Regions from separate parts of the Mesorhizobium newzealandense genome, predicted to be linked through region 1. Evidence: predicted binding sites of a transcription regulator. Region 1 holds the regulator's gene; the other holds the start of a gene.

Region 1 (9,090 bases):
ATGAGATGCGCGAGGTGCCGCGCGGCACGACCGGCAGGCTGGCGGTGCGCGGCCCGACCGGCTGCCGCTACATGGCCGATAACAGGCAGACGGAATACGTTCGCGACGGCTGGAACCTCACCGGCGACACCTTCACGCAGGACGAGGACGGCTTCTTCCATTTCGCCGCCCGCTCCGACGACATGATCGTCAGCGCCGGCTACAACATCGCCGGCCCCGAGGTCGAGGCGGCGCTGCTGGCGCATCCGGATGTCGCCGAATGCGCGGTGATCGGCGCCCAAGACGCCGAACGCGGACAGATCGTCGAGGCGCATGTCGTGCTGGTGCAAGGCGTGGCACCTGACGCGTTGACCACCAAGCGCCTGCAGGACCACGTCAAGGCGACGATCGCGCCCTACAAATATCCGCGATCGGTGAAGTTCATCGCTGCGTTGCCCAAGACGCAGACCGGCAAGATCCAGCGCTTCCGGCTGCGCACGGAGAAAATCAATTGAGCGAACCATACGATCCGGCTTCCGAAGGCGCACAGATGTCGTTCAAGGAGCGCATGTCCTACAGCGACTATCTGCACCTGGAGAAAGTGCTGGAGGCACAGACGCCGCTGTCGTCGGCGCATGATGAGATGCTGTTCATCATCCAGCATCAGACCTCCGAGCTCTGGATGAAGCTCGCTCTGCACGAGATCGGTGCCGCGATCCGTTCCATCCGCGCCGACCGCCTCGAGCCGAGCTTCAAGATGCTGTCGCGCGTCGCCCGCATTTTCGAACAGTTGAACAACGCCTGGGACGTGCTGCGGACGATGACGCCTAGCGAATACACCGAGTTCCGCGACGCGCTCGGCCAATCCTCGGGTTTCCAATCCTGGCAATATCGCGCCATCGAGTTCATGGCCGGTAACCGCAACCTCGCCATGCTCGGCCCGCACAAGCACCGGCCGGACCTCAGCCAGAAGCTGGAGACGATCCTGGCCGAGCCGTCGCTCTACGACGAAGCGCTGCTGCTGCTGGCGCGCAACGGATTCGATATCGGCGCCGACGCCAGGCGCACCGACTGGCGTGAGACGCGCGCCGAGAATGAAGAGGTCCTGGTTGCCTGGCAGACCGTTTATCGTGACCCGCAACGCTACTGGATGTTCTACGAACTGGCCGAGAAGCTGGTCGACTTCGAGGATTATTTCCGCCGCTGGCGCTTCAACCACGTCACCACGGTCGAGCGCATCATCGGCCTCAAGCGCGGCACCGGCGGCACGTCGGGTGCGTCCTACTTGAAGAAGATGCTCGAGGTCGTCCTGTTTCCAGAGCTCTGGACGGTCCGCACCCGGCTCTGACTATTGTGCGCACTTTTACGCACCAAGGAGTAATGCGATTCAGGTCAGGCCGAGCCGAAAACGACGGTTTTCGAGAACCGGGCGGAACATTCGGGTCCGTGAGCACCAGAAGCGCAGAAAGCCGTCGTTTGCAGGCCGGCATCACCTGAATATCAACACACCTCAAGTGACTGCCGTCTTGACCGCGAACCGCGCGTCCCGCCAGGCGCCGGTGCGCAGAATGTCTTCCAGCACCTCGACCGCCTGCCAGACATCCCTGTAGCCGACATAGAGCGGCGTGAAGCCGAAGCGGATGGTCGACGGCGCGCGGAAATCGCCGATCACGCCGCGCTCGATCAAGGCCCGCATCACCTGGTAGCCATGCGGGTGGATGAACGAAACCTGGCTGCCGCGCTCATCGCCGTTGCGCGGGCTTTCGAGCTCGAGGCCATAGGCGCCGCATTTCGCTTCGACGAGCTGGATGAACAGGTCGGTCAGTGCGATGCTCTTCTTGCGCACCACCGCCATGTCGACATCGTTCCAGAGGTCCAACGCGCCCTTGAGCGCCCGCATCGACAACACCGGCTGCGTGCCGCACAGGAAGCGGCGGATGCCGGTGCCGGCCGCATAGGCCTGTTCGAAGGCGAACGGCCGCGCATGCCCCCACCAGCCGCTGAGCGGCTGATGGACATCTCCATGGTGGCGCCTTGCGGCATAGATGAAGGCCGGTGAGCCCGGGCCGCCATTGAGGTACTTGTAGGTGCAGCCAATGGCGAAATCGGCATTGGCACCGTCAAGCTCGACCGGCAGCGCTCCGGCGGTGTGGCAGAGGTCCCAGACGATCAGCGCACCGGCCTGATGGGCCCTGCGGGTCAGCGCCGCCATGTCGCGCAACTGACCGGATTTGTAGTTGACGTGGTTGACCAGGATGACGGCGACGCGTTCATCGATCAGCTCCTCAATATCAGGCGCGTCGACTCCCTCAAGCCGCAGCACGGTACCTGGTCGCGTCGAAGCAACGCCTTCGGCCATATAGAGGTCGGTTGGAAAACTGTCGCCCTCGGCGACGATGACCGACCGGTCCGGCCGCATTGTGAGTGCCGCATGCAAGACCTTGTAGATGTTGATCGAGGTTGTATCGCAGACCACCGTCTGGCCGGCTGCGGCACCAATCAGGCGTCCGAGTTGGTCGCCGAGCTCGACCGGCATGTCGAACCAGCCGGCGGTGTTCCAGGCACGGATGAGATCCTGCGCCCATTCCTGCGTCGCGGCCTTCTGGATCTCTTCGAAGACGGCGGGTGAAGCCGCGCCAAGCGAATTGCCGTCGAGGTAGATCACCCCTTCCGGCAAGACGAAACGATCGCGCATGGCACGCAGCGGATCCGCGGCATCCATCGCCGCGATTGCAGCGAGATCGAGAGTGGCATTCATGATCGACTATCCCCGCGCATGAGCGTGCTCGGATGAGCATCAGGTGAAACGGTTGGCCGATCATGGGCAGTCTCTTGGTTGCTGTCAAACATTATATATAATTTACGGAATGAAAGAATTTCATATATAATCATCGCCCAGATAGTATGGATGGACGGCGATGCTGGACGACGAGCACTTCTCGAAGACGGAAGCAGCCTACAGGCTGTTGCGTCGCGATATCCTCACGACCCGTCTGAAGCCCGGCGCGCCGCTCAAGCTCAGCGGGTTGCGCAATAGCTACGGCATTGGCTGGACCCCGTTACGCGAGGCGCTGTCGCGGTTGGAGGCCGAGCGCCTGGTGACCGCCATCAGCAATCGCGGCTTTGCCGTCGCACCAGTCTCGCGCGTCGAGCTGGAAGATCTGTCACGCGCGAGGCTGGTGGTCGAACTGCCGCTGCTCCAGGAATCGATCGAGAAAGGCGGCCGTGAATGGGAGGACGCCGTTGTCGCCGCCCATTACCGGCTGTCGCGCTGCAAGACAGCGGTCGACGACCCGTCCGACGGCGTGGTCGACGAATGGGATGAAAAACACGAGGCTTTCCACGCGGCACTGCTCGGCGCGGCAACATCCCCATGGCTGCTGACCTTCCATTCCACGATCGCGGATCAGTTGCGTCGCCATCACCGTTTTCTAGGCCTTGCACCAACCCTGCGGGCGGTCGCCGGTCTGCAGCACGGTTATGAGGAGGCCGTGACGGCGTTGCGCCAGGCTGTCGCGATCGAACATCACACCGCGCTCATGGAAGCGGCGCTCGATCGCAACATCGAGCGCGCGAAAACCCTGATGATTGCCCACATCGACTACACGTTGCATGTCTATGTCCATGCCTGCGACCGCAGCACAAACAAGCGGTAATGCAACAGGAACAAGCCAAAGCCGACTTCGTCAATTTCTCCGGCGAAGTTGGCATTTTGGCTTCGTTTCGTTCACGGCAGGCCAACCATCGGTGACGTGAACAAAGCCCTCTCGTCAAGCTTCATCTGTAACGGATGCCAAGCCCGATACAGGGTGGGCCACAAGCCATTAACCATAACATTTTCAATCGAACCAAGGCTGTGGCGGTGGCAGACAAGCGTCGAACGCCGCACGCTGCCGCGCGGCAGATGATTTCAGCCGTCTTAACAAATTCATTAAACTTTAAACGGTTGCGGAACACAACTGGAACAGATAGTGTTTGTTCTGGGTTTGTTTTTCCGATTCCGATTTCAGGTAACCTGGGGGCTGCCATGCTGACGCGCAAACAACATGAACTGCTGATGTTCATCCATGAACGCCTCAAGGAGAGCGGTATTCCGCCATCCTTCGATGAGATGAAGGAAGCGCTCGACCTTGCCTCCAAATCCGGCATCCACCGGCTGATCACGGCGCTGGAGGAGCGCGGCTTCATTCGCCGACTGCCCAACCGGGCGCGCGCGCTGGAAGTGCTGCGGCTGCCGGACTCGATCGCGCCTGGCCTCAACGCGGCAAAAAAGTTCTCACCAAGCGTCATTCAGGGCAGTCTTGGGCAAGGCGGACTTGGTCGGCAAATCAAGCCGTCGCCTTCGCGGATGCCTTCTGCCGGCAATGACGACGACGTGGTCTCCGCCGTGTCGATACCGGTGATGGGCCGCATTGCCGCCGGCGTGCCGATCGACGCCATCCAGCACCAGACGCATTCGATCTCGGTGCCGCCGGACATGATCATGGGTGGCGAGCACTACGCCCTGGAGGTCAAGGGCGATTCGATGATCGAGGCCGGCATCTTCGACGGCGACACCGTCATCATCCGTAACGCCGACACAGCGAGCCCGGGCGAGATCATCGTGGCGCTGGTGGATGAAGAGGAAGCGACGCTGAAGCGGTTCCGCCGCAAGGGCGCCTCGATTGCTCTCGAAGCCGCCAACCCGGCCTATGAAACCCGCATTTTTGGACCGGACAGGGTCAAGGTGCAAGGCAAGCTCGTGGGCCTGATCAGGCGCTACTGAGCAGGGCTTGCAACCGGCTTTTCGGGTTTGCGAAAGGGCGGCAGGCCCCTCGCCTCGCGCGAGAATTTGCGTTGCGTGTGCCAGGGCCGGTATGGCCTGTCCACCGCGAAGCTGACCGTTGCCGGCGTGGTCGCCGACTCTCGATCGAAGAAGACGGCGGCGCTGCCCTTGCGGGCCAGTTGCCGTTTGGTGATGACGAGCACCAGGGGATTGTGACAGGGGTCATAGGCCGTCGCGTCATTGATGACAATCAGGTCAGCGAAGCCGCAGGCTTTCCAGGCGTCTTTTCGATCTTCGACATGCGCGATGATCGCACCGGACGGATGCTTGGCGAGACAAACGCCTGATGCGCAGTAGAAAGGCGCTCCGGGCGGTATTCCAGCGGCATCCGCTATGTCGAATTGCCCGTCGCCGTTGTTGAACACCTCCGGCACGACGATGGTTTCGGATGTCAGAGCGCGTTTCCAGTTGTCGACCGTGAATTCGTTCGGACGTGCGCGGCTGACGGCGAGCTCGCCGCCCCCGATCGGCAACGCGACCAGCCTGGCGTCCTCCGAGATCAGCACGTCCGGTGCGCGCGTATCCGAGACGGTCAACAGGCCGGCAAGCGCGAAGGGAAGGGCTGCGAGCCGCAGCCATGTCGTCGCCATGGTTGCAATGACCAAGGCAATCGCCACCAGCAGGACAGACTGCTGCGAAATCAACCCGACGGCGTCGACCGGCGAGCGCTCGGAAATCCATCCGGACATGGCGATCATCGCCGTCAGGCCCTTGCCCATCACATAAAGAAAGGGGCCGTCGGCACCGAACGGCATCGCCAGCGCGCTGAGGACGGCGAAGGGCATGACTACCAGTGACACGATCGGCATGATGGCCAGATTGGCGAACAGGCTGAGCGGCGACACCCGCTGAAAATGCCAGATGGCAAACAGTGCAGTCGCGCCGCCGGCGATGATGGAGGTCATGGCAAGGCCACCAGCCGCCAGCAGGAATTTTTGCGTGAGAAAGCCAGGCAGCGATCGCCGTGGTGGCGGAGGTCTCGTTTTTCCCGCTCGATGATCCGACCAGCCGGCATAGGCGCCGACCAGCGCAGCCGTCGCCGCGAACGACATCTGGAAGCTCGGGCCGACCACCTCATGCGGCGACACCACAATGACGGCGATCGCCGAGATCGCCAGATTGCGCATGGTCAGCGCCGCCCGATCGAACAGCACGGCAATCAGCATCACCGCCAGCATGATGAAGCTGCGCTCCGCGGCAACGACGACGCCCGAGATGACTAGATAGGCGGCGATCGAGAAAAGTGCCGCGGCGGCCGCGTATTTCTTCACCCGCCGACGCGCGGAAAAGTCCGGAAACAGGGCGAAGGCGCCACGCAGCAAGCCCATGATTGTGCCGGCGACCAGCGCCATGTGCAGACCGGAAATGGAGATGATGTGGTAAATGCCGGTACGCCGCATCGCTTCGTTGATGTCATCGGGAATGCCGGCGCGCACGCCGACGATCAGCGCCGCGGCGATCTCGCCCTCGGCACCACCGACACTGCCCCTGATATGGTCGGCGATGGCTTCGCGGGCATTTTCTATCCCCGAGAAAAGGCGGGCCGACAGCGGCATTTCGTTGTCATCGGTGGCGGCCATCTTTGGATTGCCGAGAAAGAACCCGCTGCCGCCGATGCCGGCGAAGTAGCTGTCGAAGGAGAAGTCGTAGCTGTCCGGCCGCACCGGGCCTGTCGGCGGCAACAGCTTGGCGTAGCCGGTGATGAGGGAGCCGGCGGTCATCTCTGCCGGGATCTTTCGCGCCGAAAGCCGAACCCGCTCCGGCGCATAGCGCAATTTCGGCCGGGCGGTCGACGTCACGTCGATGGTCAGCCGAATGCGGCCGCTCTCCATCCGGTCGAGCGAGACCACCCGCCCCGTCAGTTGCGTCGAGATTTCCGAGCCCAGAATCTGCGTTCCCGCCCGCCATGTCTCGACCTTTGCGACGAGCAAGCCCAGCGCACACAACAATGCTGCCATGAAGCACAGATGGGTTTTCGGCCAGGAACGCGAGACAAGCGCACAGAGCGCCGTCAGCGCAACGACCGCGACAGGCTTTGGAAAGTCAGGCTCCGCCGCCAGCGAAAAATAGCCGATCGCCCCGATTGCCAGGCAGACCGGCACCAGCAGAAAGGCCACGCCTCGGTCGAGCTCCAGACCCGCTGCCGTGGCTAGGCTGTGGCGCAGGCGAGGCAGTGATATCGGGCCGATTTGCCGGCGCACGCGCACGATTCTGCCGACTTCGGCAACTGGAACAGCGACCGGGATATCGGCTTGCAATGGCAGGTTGCCGGTGCCCGGCACGAGCGGTGATGGCGGCGGCAACGAAGCCGGCTGCGGCGGCGCAAACAGCGACCGTTCGCTGACGCCGATAGCAGCGTCCTCGCCCTGATCCGAGCCCCGGCCTCGTCCAGCCATCGGGTCTGCCCCTTGCACCCTCGACACCCTATGCTACATGAACGCCGACCGCGCGAAAGTCCGCGCAACCGCATCCCGCTTCAGATGGTTTCCGAGAGTTCCATGTCCGACAAGGTCGTCACCCGTTTTGCCCCCTCGCCCACCGGCTACCTGCACATCGGCGGCGCGCGCACGGCGCTGTTCAACTGGCTGTATGCAAAGCACACCGATGGCACGATGCTGCTGCGCATCGAGGACACCGATCGTGAGCGTTCGACAGATTCTGCCACCGCGGCCATTCTCGATGGGCTTTCCTGGCTCGGGTTGACCTGGGACGGCGAGCCGGTGTCGCAGTTCGAGCGTGCGCCGCGCCACCGTGAGGTGGCCGAGGAGCTCGTGCGCATGGGCAAGGCCTACTACTGCTACGCGACGCCGGCCGAGTTGGAGGCGATGCGTGAGGCAGCACGGGCCAAGGGGCTGCCGCCCCGCTATGACGGCCGCTGGCGTGACCGCGACCCGTCCGAGGCGCCCGCAGGCGCCAAGGGCGCAATCCGCATCAAGGCGCCGACCGAGGGCGAGACGGTGGTGCACGACCGTGTCCAGGGCGAGGTGCGCTTTCCCAACAAGGATCTCGACGACTTCATCATCCTGCGTTCGGATGGCAACCCGACCTACATGCATGCCGTCGTCGTCGACGATCACGACATGGGCGTCACCCATATCATTCGTGGTGACGACCACCTGACCAACGCCGCCCGCCAGACGGTGATCTACAACGCCATGGACTGGGACGTGCCGTCGATGTCGCATATCCCGCTGATCCACGGCGCCGATGGCGCCAAGCTGTCGAAGCGGCACGGCGCCCTTGGCGTCGAGGCTTATCGCGCCATGGGCTACCTGCCTGACGCGCTGCTGAACTACCTGGCGCGGCTCGGCTGGAGCCATGGCGACGACGAGATCATGTCGATCAAGGACATGATTTCCTGGTTCGACATCGGCGATGTCAACAAGGGCGCGGCCCGCTTCGACTTCGCCAAGCTCGAGGCGCTGAACGGCGTCCATATGCGCCGCATGAGCGATGCCGAGCTGTTCGATATCTTCATCGCCACCTTGCCCTATCTCAAGGGTGGTCCGGCGATGGCCGCGCGCCTCGACGAGAAGAACAAGGCGCAGCTGCTCGCCGCGTTGCCGGGCCTGAAGGAGCGCGCCAAGACGCTGGTCGAGCTTGTCGATGGCGCCGCCTTCCTGTTTGCCACCCGGCCGCTGCCGATCGACGACAAGGCGGCACTTCTGCTCAATGACGACGCACGCAAGATCCTGCGCGGCGCTCACGAAGCTTTGAACGCGCTTTCAGGCGACTGGACGGCCACTGCCGCGGAGGCCGCGGTCCGCGATTATGCGCAGGCTGGCGGCCACAAGCTTGGCGCCGTGGCCCAGCCTTTGCGCGCCGCGTTGACCGGGAAAAGCACCTCGCCGGGCGTGTTCGACGTGCTTGCCGTGCTCGGGCGCGAGGAGAGCCTGGCGCGCATAGCGGATCAAATCGATTAGGAGCAAACTGGCCCAAGAAGATTGGCATTGAAAGGCGCGTTTCGCAGTGCAACATTAGGCCTTGGCCCAATCTGGCACGCACCTCCTAATATGCGGTGGCGAATACGCGCATTGCGGTGATTTCGACGTGTCGCTCTGCAGAATTTTGCCTTTGCCGGCATGAGGAAACAAGAAGGAGTTTGCAATGACCGAAGCTGCGAAAAAACTGGATTTGGGCGGCACGACCCGAGAGGCCACGGCAACGCTTGAATTCGCCGGCAAGACTCACGAGTTCAAGGTGCGAAGCGGTTCGGTCGGGCCCGATGTCATCGACATCGCCTCGCTCTACAGCACCACCGGCGCCTTCACCTATGATCCCGGCTT
Region 2 (9,090 bases), on a different contig from region 1:
GCGGTGATGCAACTGGCCGAGGATGCGGCGCGGCACGGCGCCGATGCGGCGATCCGGCGCTGGCTTGACCATGACCGCCCGCTGCCGGGGTTTGGTCACCCGCTTTATCCCGACGGCGACCCACGGGCGGCGGCATTGCTGAGCGCGATCGACATCGATGAACTCTCGCAATCGCTGCGCGATGCGGCCTTTGCCGCGACCGGCGCACGCCCGAACATCGACTTCGCTTTGGTCGTGCTGACGCGCAGCCTTGGCTTGCCGCGCGATGCACCGTTCCGCCTGTTCGCGCTCGCACGCAGTGTTGGCTGGTCCGCGCACACGGTCGAACAGATAACGAGCGGAAGTGTCATCAGGCCGCGTGGCCGCTATGAGGGAGTGCTGCCGTAGCGTCGCGATAGCACTGTGCGCGAGCTACCGGATCTTCGGTCCGAACGTCTCACGACATCGTGTCGAGCTTGCGCTGCATGGCGGCGATCTGGTCCTTCAGTTCCTGAAGGTCGTCAGGCTTTTCCGGCGTTTCCTTCCTGGCCGGCTCGGGCGTCGGCGCAGCGGCCGGGCCGGAACCCGCCGGTGGGAACGGCGTGAACAGCCGCATCGCATTCTGGAACATTTCCATGTTGCGGCGCGTCTGCTCCTCCAGCGCCTTGATCGGCGTGGCGATCTTCATCATGTCCAGCGGCGATTTGCCGATCGCCCCCTTCATCTGCTCGCGAAAACGTTCCTGTTCCTTCGAGAAGGCGAGCATGGACTGTTCGAGGAAGCTTGGCACGATCATCTGCATCTGGTCGCCATAATAGGCGATCAGCTGGCGCAGGAACGGGATCGGCAGCATGTTCTGCCCATCCTTGTTCTCCAGCTCGAAGATGATCTGGGTCAGCACCGGATGCGTGATGTCGTCGCCGGTCTTGGCGTCTTGAACGGTGAACTCCTCGCCCTTCTTGACCATCTCGGCGAGGTCCTCGAGCGTCACATAGGTGCTGGTGCCGGTGTTGTAGAGGCGGCGATTGGCGTATTTCTTGATGATGATCGGATCGTCTTTCGCGGCCATCTGCATCCTCCCGGGGACACCGGCGCGCCCAGAGTAAGCCGCCGGTAACGATTGTGCCTTTTTTGAGGATATGCGCAAAAGCCTCATAATTCCAAGCAGTTTGTGCAGTGCGGGATCACTAAATGCTGCATAGCGGGCAAAATAATGCTGCGCAGCAACCGCCGTCGCAAGGCGCGACCTGCTTGCAGCGCATGGGCGCCATGCCCATTTCCGGTTTGACTTGGGTTCTGGAAAGGGCAAGAAAAGTCCTCAACGATAGAACAACACCCTTGAAGTCTGGAGAAGAAAATGTCCGCTTCCATCGTCATTGCCAGTGCCGCGCGCGCGCCGGTCGGCTCCTTCAACGGCGCCTTCGCCGCCACGCCGGCGCATGAACTCGGGGCCGTTGTCATCAAGGAATTGCTGTCGCGTGCCGGTGTCGAACCGGGCGAGGTCGACGAGGTCATCCTCGGTCAGGTACTGACCGCCGCTCAGGGTCAGAACCCGGCCCGCCAGGCATCGATCAATGCCGGCCTGCCGAAGGAAACCACCGCCTGGGGCCTCAATCAGGTGTGCGGCTCGGGCCTGCGCGCCATTGCACTCGGCATGCAGCAGATCACCTCCGGCGATGCCAAGGTGATCATCGCCGGCGGCCAGGAATCGATGTCGCTTTCGGCGCATGCCCAGCACCTGCGCGCCGGCGTCAAGATGGGCGACTTCAAGCTGATCGACACCATGATCAAGGACGGACTGTGGGATGCCTTCAACGGCTACCACATGGGCAACACCGCGGAAAACGTCGCTCGTCAGTTCCAGATCACCCGCGACGATCAGGACCAGTTCGCGCTCGCCTCCCAGAACAAGGCGGAGGCCGCGCAGAAGGCCGGCAAGTTCAAGGACGAGATCGTCGCCGTCACCATCAAGGGCAAGAAGGGCGACACCATTGTCGACCAGGATGAGTACATCCGCCACGGCGCCACCATCGACGCCATGACCAAGCTAAAGCCGGCCTTCGACAAGGACGGCACCGTGACCGCCGCCAACGCCTCCGGCATCAATGACGGCGCCGCCGGTGCGCTGCTGATGAGCGAAGCGGAAGCGGTGAGGCGCGGCATCACCCCGCTGGCGCGCATCGTGTCCTGGGCAACCGCCGGCGTCGATCCGCAGATCATGGGCACCGGCCCGATCCCCGCCTCGCGCAAGGCACTGGAAAAGGCCGGCTGGTCGGTCGGCGATCTCGACCTGGTCGAGGCCAATGAGGCCTTTGCCGCGCAGGCCTGCGCCGTCAACAAGGACATGGGCTGGGATCCCTCGATCGTCAACGTCAATGGCGGCGCCATCGCCATCGGCCACCCGATCGGTGCGTCCGGCGCTCGCGTTTTCAACACGCTGGTCTTCGAGATGCGCCGCCGTGGCGCCAAGAAAGGCCTCGCCACGCTCTGCATCGGCGGCGGCATGGGCGTCGCCATGTGCGTGGAAGCGCTCTAAACGATATCACTGGCCGGGCGGCGCGAATGCATGTCGCCCAAAAGTGCGCAAGTGGTTTGGGAAGACGACATGCATAAACACAAACAGCCAAAGCGCGTCGCCTGAATTTATATCAGTGCGACGCTTTAGCGGTCAGTATCCAGTGCCTGCCAAGCCCGACAACAGGGCGATACCAAAAAGGGGAAACGCATGAGCAAGGTAGCAATCGTCACGGGCGGATCGCGCGGCATCGGTGCGGCGATCTCGATCGCATTGAAGACCGCCGGCTATTCGGTTGCCGCCAATTACGCCGGCAACGACGACGCTGCGGCGAAATTCAAGGCCGAGACCGGCATTCCGGTCTACAAATGGTCGGTCGCCGACTACGATGGCTGTGCCGCGGGCATCAAGCAGGTCGAGGCCGACCTCGGTCCGGTCTCGGTGCTGGTCAACAATGCCGGCATCACCCGCGACGCCATGTTCCACAAGATCACGCGCGAGCAGTGGAAAGAGGTCATCGACACCAATTTGTCGGGCGTCTTCAACATGACGCATCCGCTGTGGAGCGGCATGCGCGACCGCAAGTTCGGCCGCGTCATCACCATCTCCTCGATCAACGGCCAGAAGGGCCAGGCCGGACAGGTGAATTATTCCGCCGCCAAGGCCGGCGACATCGGCTTTTCGAAGGCGCTTGCCCAGGAAGGTGCCCGCGCCGGCATCACCGTCAACGTCATCTGCCCCGGCTACATCGCCACCGAAATGGTCAAGGCGATTGACGAGAAGGTGCTCAACGAGCGCATCATCCCGCAGATTCCCGTCGGCCGCCTCGGCGAACCGGAAGAAATCGCGCGCTGCGTCGTCTTCCTCGCATCCGAAGATGCCGGCTTCATCACCGGCTCGACCATCACGGCCAATGGCGGTCAATATTTCGCCTGAGGTTTCGAGTCTCCGGCGATAAACGATGTACCGGCCCAACGGCCGATACAGACATACGGTCCCACGATCGCGGCTCGTTGCCTGACAATCACAGCTGTCAGGCAGCAAGCTTCAGGGCTGGTTTGGCTGCCGGCTTGCTGGGGGAGATTGAACCCGACTCAAGCGAAGGTGCCGGTAACCGGGCCAGTTGCGCCCGGCTGAGACCTGACAGTTTCAAGGCGATGCGACGCTTCAGCAATGGATTGAGGTTCGTCACCGAAAGCAGCAGATTGCGGAGGAACCGCTTCACCGGATTGCGTGCAAGCGCCATGTCGGTCATCCTGCCCGCCAGTTCAAGCACTTCCTGAGCCGCCGGGCGTCGCAACGTTTCGTAGAGGTCCAGCTCCGCTTCAGCGCGTACGCCGTTCACCACATCGCCCAGCAATTCGCCAAGCACGACCGCGTCGATGATGCCGGTGTTCATGCCCTGCCCCCCTGCCGGGCTGTGCACGTGCGCGGCATCGCCCATGAGGAACAACCGGTCCTTGCGATATGACTGGACCAGGCGGTGATGCACGCGAAAGCGCGAACTCCACGCCAGGTCGAGCACCCGGGCCCGCTGGCTGGTCGGCCCACGGCTGTCGAGCAGCGCCTGGATGTCTGCGACCCCTGGCTTTTCCGGCGCGTCATCCATCGTTGCAACGATGCGGTACGACCCGTCCGGAAGCGGCGCCACCACCACCAGCCCGGCCGGTGCAAAGAACAGCGACACTTCCTTCGGCCCAAGCGGCCAGTCGAGACGGACGTCGGCGAGTACGAACGAGCCATCATAGGCAGCACCGTCGAACTCGATGCCGGCTGCGCTGCGCACCAGGCTGTTCATGCCATCGGCGCCGATGACGTAGCGCGCCGATATGAGCTTCTCGCGGCCGTTCTCGACCACCGTCACGCGGGCGCCATCGACGTCCTGAACAACCGCCTTGGCCTCGACTTCGCGATGAATCATGCCACCCAGAGCAGCGATCCGTTCGGCGAACACCCGCTCGGTCAGGTTCTGGGGCAGCATCATCAGATAGGGATGCCTTGATGGAAGCTTGCCGAAATCGACATCGAGCAGCGCGCGGTTGCGGTCCCGGATGGCGAAATTTTGCAGTTTCAGGGCAAGTTCGCCCAGCCGCGCGGTGACACCGAGAGGCTCCAGCGCCTCCAGCGTCTGCGCATGGATGACACCGGCTCGTGAGGTCTGAAGGCCCTGCGCCAGCCTGTCGATCAGAACGTGATCGACACCGGCCTGGTGCAGCACGATGGACAGCGCCATGCCGGTCGGACCAGCGCCGATGATCAGAACTTGCGTTGTTTCGGGCAACATTTCTCTCTCCATTTATCAACAAGTGTTGACTTTCTAGCCGAGGCCATTGCGTTTGTCAACAGTCGTTGGCATATGCATTTCATGACCCTGAATCAGTCAAAGAAAATCAGCAAGTCGGACCGCACGCGGGCCCATATCCTTGAGGCGGCGCGGCTGCTGTTTGCCGAGCACGGTTATGACGGGGCTTCGATCCGCGATGTCGCGGCGCACGCCTCTATCGATCCGGCCATGGTGATCCGCTACTTTCATAGCAAGGACGAACTGTTCGCCAGGGCGGCGGTCGTCGACCTGCATTTGCCGGAACTGCGGGTGATTGACCGAGCGGCCATCGGCGAAACACTGATCCGGCGCTTTCTCGAAATCTGGGAAGGCCCAGCCAGCGGACCTGGCATGACAATTCTGCTGCGTTCGGCGATGTCCAACGACTTTGCTGCCGAGAAGCTGCGCGAGGTGTTTGCCAACCAGGTGAGGCCAGTGGTTGCGGCGGTCGGCGACCCCGCTGACGCGGGTCGACGGGCCGGTCTCGTATCGAGCCAGCTGTTGGGTTTGGCGATGTGCCGATACCTTCTGCGGCTTCCGCCTGTCGTCGCCCTGTCCCACGACGAGATCGTCCGGAATGTCGGCTCCGCCTTGCAACGCTACGTGATGGAAGAGGGCCTATCGTGAAGCAGCCGTTTTGGCATTGCCGGCCGAGTCTGGTCGTCATGCCAGGACCAGGTCGACCGATGCACCCAACGCCAATTTGTGCCGAAGCGGCACGCAAGTGTTAACGGCAGCTGCCAGGCCTGTGCGAAACACCCATCACAAGCTGTGGATTCTCGGTGGATAAACTGTTCACAACACAAGATATTGGGGTGAACGAAACGGGAATATTCGGGCATCGCTGATTCGTCGCCGATTCGTTCCGGCTTTGAGCGAAACGTTAACGATGGCAGCCGGAATCGCCTGCCAAATCCTTAATGCGGATTAGGAAAGATCAACAATTTCATAACCTTGGGCGAGGCGCGCCAAGTCGCCATAGTCGTTCGTCGGCAAAGGTTAACGACAAAGCTCGCCTAGCATGAAACGGGCCAGTTCAATGATTCAGCATGTGGTGAGACTCGGGGTCGCAAAATCCACATGTAGCCGTGAACAAAAGCTGAATCTGGTCGAGTCACTGATTCGTCGCCTATTCGTTCCAGACTCGTTCCAACTGTTAATCCGCAACCGATCTGGACCTTGACACAGACGACTTCGAGCCGCCTGTGGAACATTCCGCTTTCGCTTCGCGCTCGAAATCCTTATGTGTCGCCTGTCATACGCGCCACTTAAGGCACGCTCCCGACAACGAGAGGCCAGAAAGCCTTATTTCCAGGTCGATGAACATTCAGCCGAAACACACCGAGCCGCTGATCCTGTCGGGCCGCGACGTGACCGCCGTGCTTGGGCCGACCAACACCGGCAAGACCCATCTCGCCATCGAGCGCATGGTGGCGCACGACAGCGGCATCATCGGCCTGCCGCTCAGGCTGCTCGCGCGTGAGGTCTATGGCCGCGTCTGCGAGAAGGTCGGCGCCCACAAGGTGGCGCTGATCACCGGCGAGGAAAAGATCCAGCCGGCCGGCGCCAAATATTCGGTCTGCACCGTCGAAGCCATGCCGCGCGAGACCGATGCCGCCTTCGTCGCCATCGACGAGGTGCAGTTGGCCGGCGACCTCGAGCGCGGCCACATCTTCACCGACCGCATCCTGCACCTGCGCGGCCGCCAGGAAACACTATTGCTCGGTGCGGCCACCATGCACGGCATCCTGCAGCGCCTGCTGAAGGGTGTGTCGGTGGTGACTCGGCCAAGGCTGTCGCATCTCGCCTATGCCGGCTCCAAGAAGCTGACCCGCCTGCCGCGGCGCACCGCGATCGTCGCCTTCTCCGCCGACGAGGTCTATGCCATCGCCGAGCTGATCCGTCGTCAGCAGGGTGGTGCCGCCGTCGTGCTCGGCGCGCTCTCGCCGCGCACCCGCAACGCGCAGGTGGCACTGTTCCAGGCGGGCGATGTCGACTATCTCATTGCCACCGACGCCATCGGCATGGGTCTCAACCTCGATCTCGATCACGTCGCCTTCGCCCAGAACCGCAAGTTCGATGGCTATCAGTATCGCAACCTGACGGCGGCCGAGCTTGGCCAGATCGCCGGCCGCGCCGGCCGGCATCTGCGCGACGGCACCTTTGGCGTCACCGGCCAGGTCGACCCGCTGGACGAAGAGCTGATCAAGAAGATCGAAGGGCATGACTTCGATCCGGTGAAGGTACTGCAATGGCGCACCGCGCATTTTGATTTCGCCAGCCTCGACGCGCTGAAGCGTTCGATCGAGACCAACGCCCCGGTCGAGGGGCTGACGCGGGCATTGCCTGCCGTCGATGCGCAGGCGCTCGAGCACCTGTCGCGCGACGAGGACATCCGGGCACTTGCCACCAATGCCAAACGCGTTGCGCTGCTGTGGGAAGCCTGTGCCTTGCCCGACTACCGCAAGATCGCGCCGGCCCAGCATGCCGACCTCATTGCTTCGATCTATACCGACCTCGCCCGGCATGGCCATGTCGATGAAAACTACATGGCCGAGCAGGTGCGCCGTGCCGACACCACCGAAGGCGACATCGACACGCTGTCGCATCGCATTGCCCAGATCCGCACCTGGACATTCGTGTCGAACCGGCCCGGCTGGCTGGCCGATCAGGCACACTGGCAGGAAAAGACGCGCGAAATCGAAGACAGATTGTCGGATGCGCTGCATGAGCGGTTGACGAAACGCTTCGTAGACCGCAGGACTTCCGTCCTCATGCGGCGCCTTAGAGAAAATACCATGCCTGAAGCCGAAATTAGTCCTACCGGAACCGTCCTCGTCGAAGGCCACCATGTCGGCGAGTTGCAAGGGTTCCGCTTCACCGCCGACCAGACCGCCGGCGGCGAAGACGCCAAGGCGGTGCGCACCGCCGCCCAGAAGGCGCTGGCAGCCGAATTCGAGGCGCGCGCCGAACGCTTCGGCGCTTGCGCCAATGGCGACATCGCGCTCGGCTCGGACGGCACTCTGCGCTGGATCGGCGCGCCGATCGGCACGCTGGTCGCCGGCGAAGACGCGCTGAAGCCACGCCTGGTGCTGCTGGCCGACGAACAGCTGACCGGCCCGGCGCGCGACAAGGTCGCGGCGCGTGCCGAACGGTTCGTCAATTTCCAGATCGAGTTGCTGCTGAAGCCGCTTGTCGACCTGAAGAACGCCGACCAGATTGCCGGCATCGGCCGCGGCATCGCCTTCCAGCTGGTCGAGAATTTCGGCCTCATCAACCGCCGCGATATCGCCGAGGAGATGAAGTCGCTCGACCAGGAAGGCCGCGCCGCGCTTCGCCGGCTCGGCGTGCGCTTCGGCGCCTACCATGTCTTCGTGCCGGCGCTGATCAAGCCGGCACCCGCCGGACTGGTGACCTTGCTGTGGGCATTGAAGAACGACGGCAAGGACAAGCCCGGCTTTGGCGACGTGGTCCATGCGCTCGCCTCCGGCCGCACCTCGGTGGTCATCGATCCGACCTTCGACAAGAGCTTCTACAAGCTTGCCGGCTACCGCAATCTCGGTCGCCGCGCCGTGCGCATCGACATTCTGGAGCGGCTGGCGGATCTAATCCGTCCGGCGACCAACTGGAAGCCTGGTCTCGGCCAACGGCCGGATGGCGCCTATGACGGCCAGTCCTTCATGGTGACGCCGCCGATGATGTCGATCCTTGGCGCCACCGCCGACGACATGGAAGAGATCCTGAAAGGTCTCGGCTACCGTGCCGAGCCGAAGCCGGCCGTCGAGGTCAAGGCGCGGCTCGAAGCGCAGGACAATGCCGCGCGCGAAGCGGCGGCTGCGAAGCTGGCGGCTGAAGAGGCAGCACGAGCCGAGCGGGCCAAGGCAGCGGAAGCCGCGGCAACGGACGCAGCCACGGAGGCAGCGGTCGAAGGTGCGGAGCCCGCTGTCGCTGCGGCGATTGTCGCCGAAATTTCCGCAGAGCCCGTCACCGAAGCGCCAGCCGAGCCTGTCGCGGAAGAACAAACCGAAGCTCCAGCCGAAGCCACGGAAGAGACCGCAACGGAGGCAGTTGCCGAAGTGCCTGCCGAACCCGTGCAGGCTGCCGAACCAGAGGCGGAAGCCGAGCCGGCAGCGGTCGCACCTGCAGAGCCAGCTTCCGAAGCTGCACCCGCGACGGCGGCAGCGTCTGACGAGCCTTTCCTAGTGGCCGACGCAGCCGCCGGCGAGCCGGCTCCGGAAGCCGAGGCCCCAAAACCCATCCTGTTGTGGCGCCA

What was found. Region 1 encodes LexA, which represses DNA repair genes until DNA is damaged. Its sites were predicted from a motif close to TGTTCNNNNTGTGTTCNG; they were not measured.
Region 2: ACFSOZ_RS07320 (helicase-related protein) is a predicted target of LexA. The motif match lies at 5,952-5,969, and genes of this name have one in related genera.

The regions. Positions count from the first base shown of each region.
Region 1 is NZ_JBHUGZ010000023.1:274,513-283,602, reverse strand. Features, by position in the region: gene ACFSOZ_RS31155 (AMP-binding protein) at 1-494, shown strand, start outside; gene kynA (tryptophan 2,3-dioxygenase) at 491-1,327, shown strand; gene kynU (kynureninase) at 1,490-2,737, opposite strand; gene ACFSOZ_RS31140 (GntR family transcriptional regulator) at 2,898-3,635, shown strand; gene lexA (transcriptional repressor LexA) at 4,007-4,744, shown strand; gene ACFSOZ_RS31130 (ComEC/Rec2 family competence protein) at 4,738-7,200, opposite strand; gene gltX (glutamate--tRNA ligase) at 7,303-8,727, shown strand; gene gltA (citrate synthase) at 8,912-9,090, shown strand, end outside.
Region 2 is NZ_JBHUGZ010000005.1:33,743-42,832, reverse strand. Features, by position in the region: gene ACFSOZ_RS07350 (citrate/2-methylcitrate synthase) at 1-387, shown strand, start outside; gene phaR (polyhydroxyalkanoate synthesis repressor PhaR) at 437-1,048, opposite strand; gene ACFSOZ_RS07340 (acetyl-CoA C-acetyltransferase) at 1,337-2,515, shown strand; gene phbB (acetoacetyl-CoA reductase) at 2,705-3,430, shown strand; gene ACFSOZ_RS07330 (FAD-dependent oxidoreductase) at 3,528-4,727, opposite strand; gene ACFSOZ_RS07325 (TetR/AcrR family transcriptional regulator) at 4,686-5,444, shown strand; gene ACFSOZ_RS07320 (helicase-related protein) at 6,137-9,090, shown strand, end outside.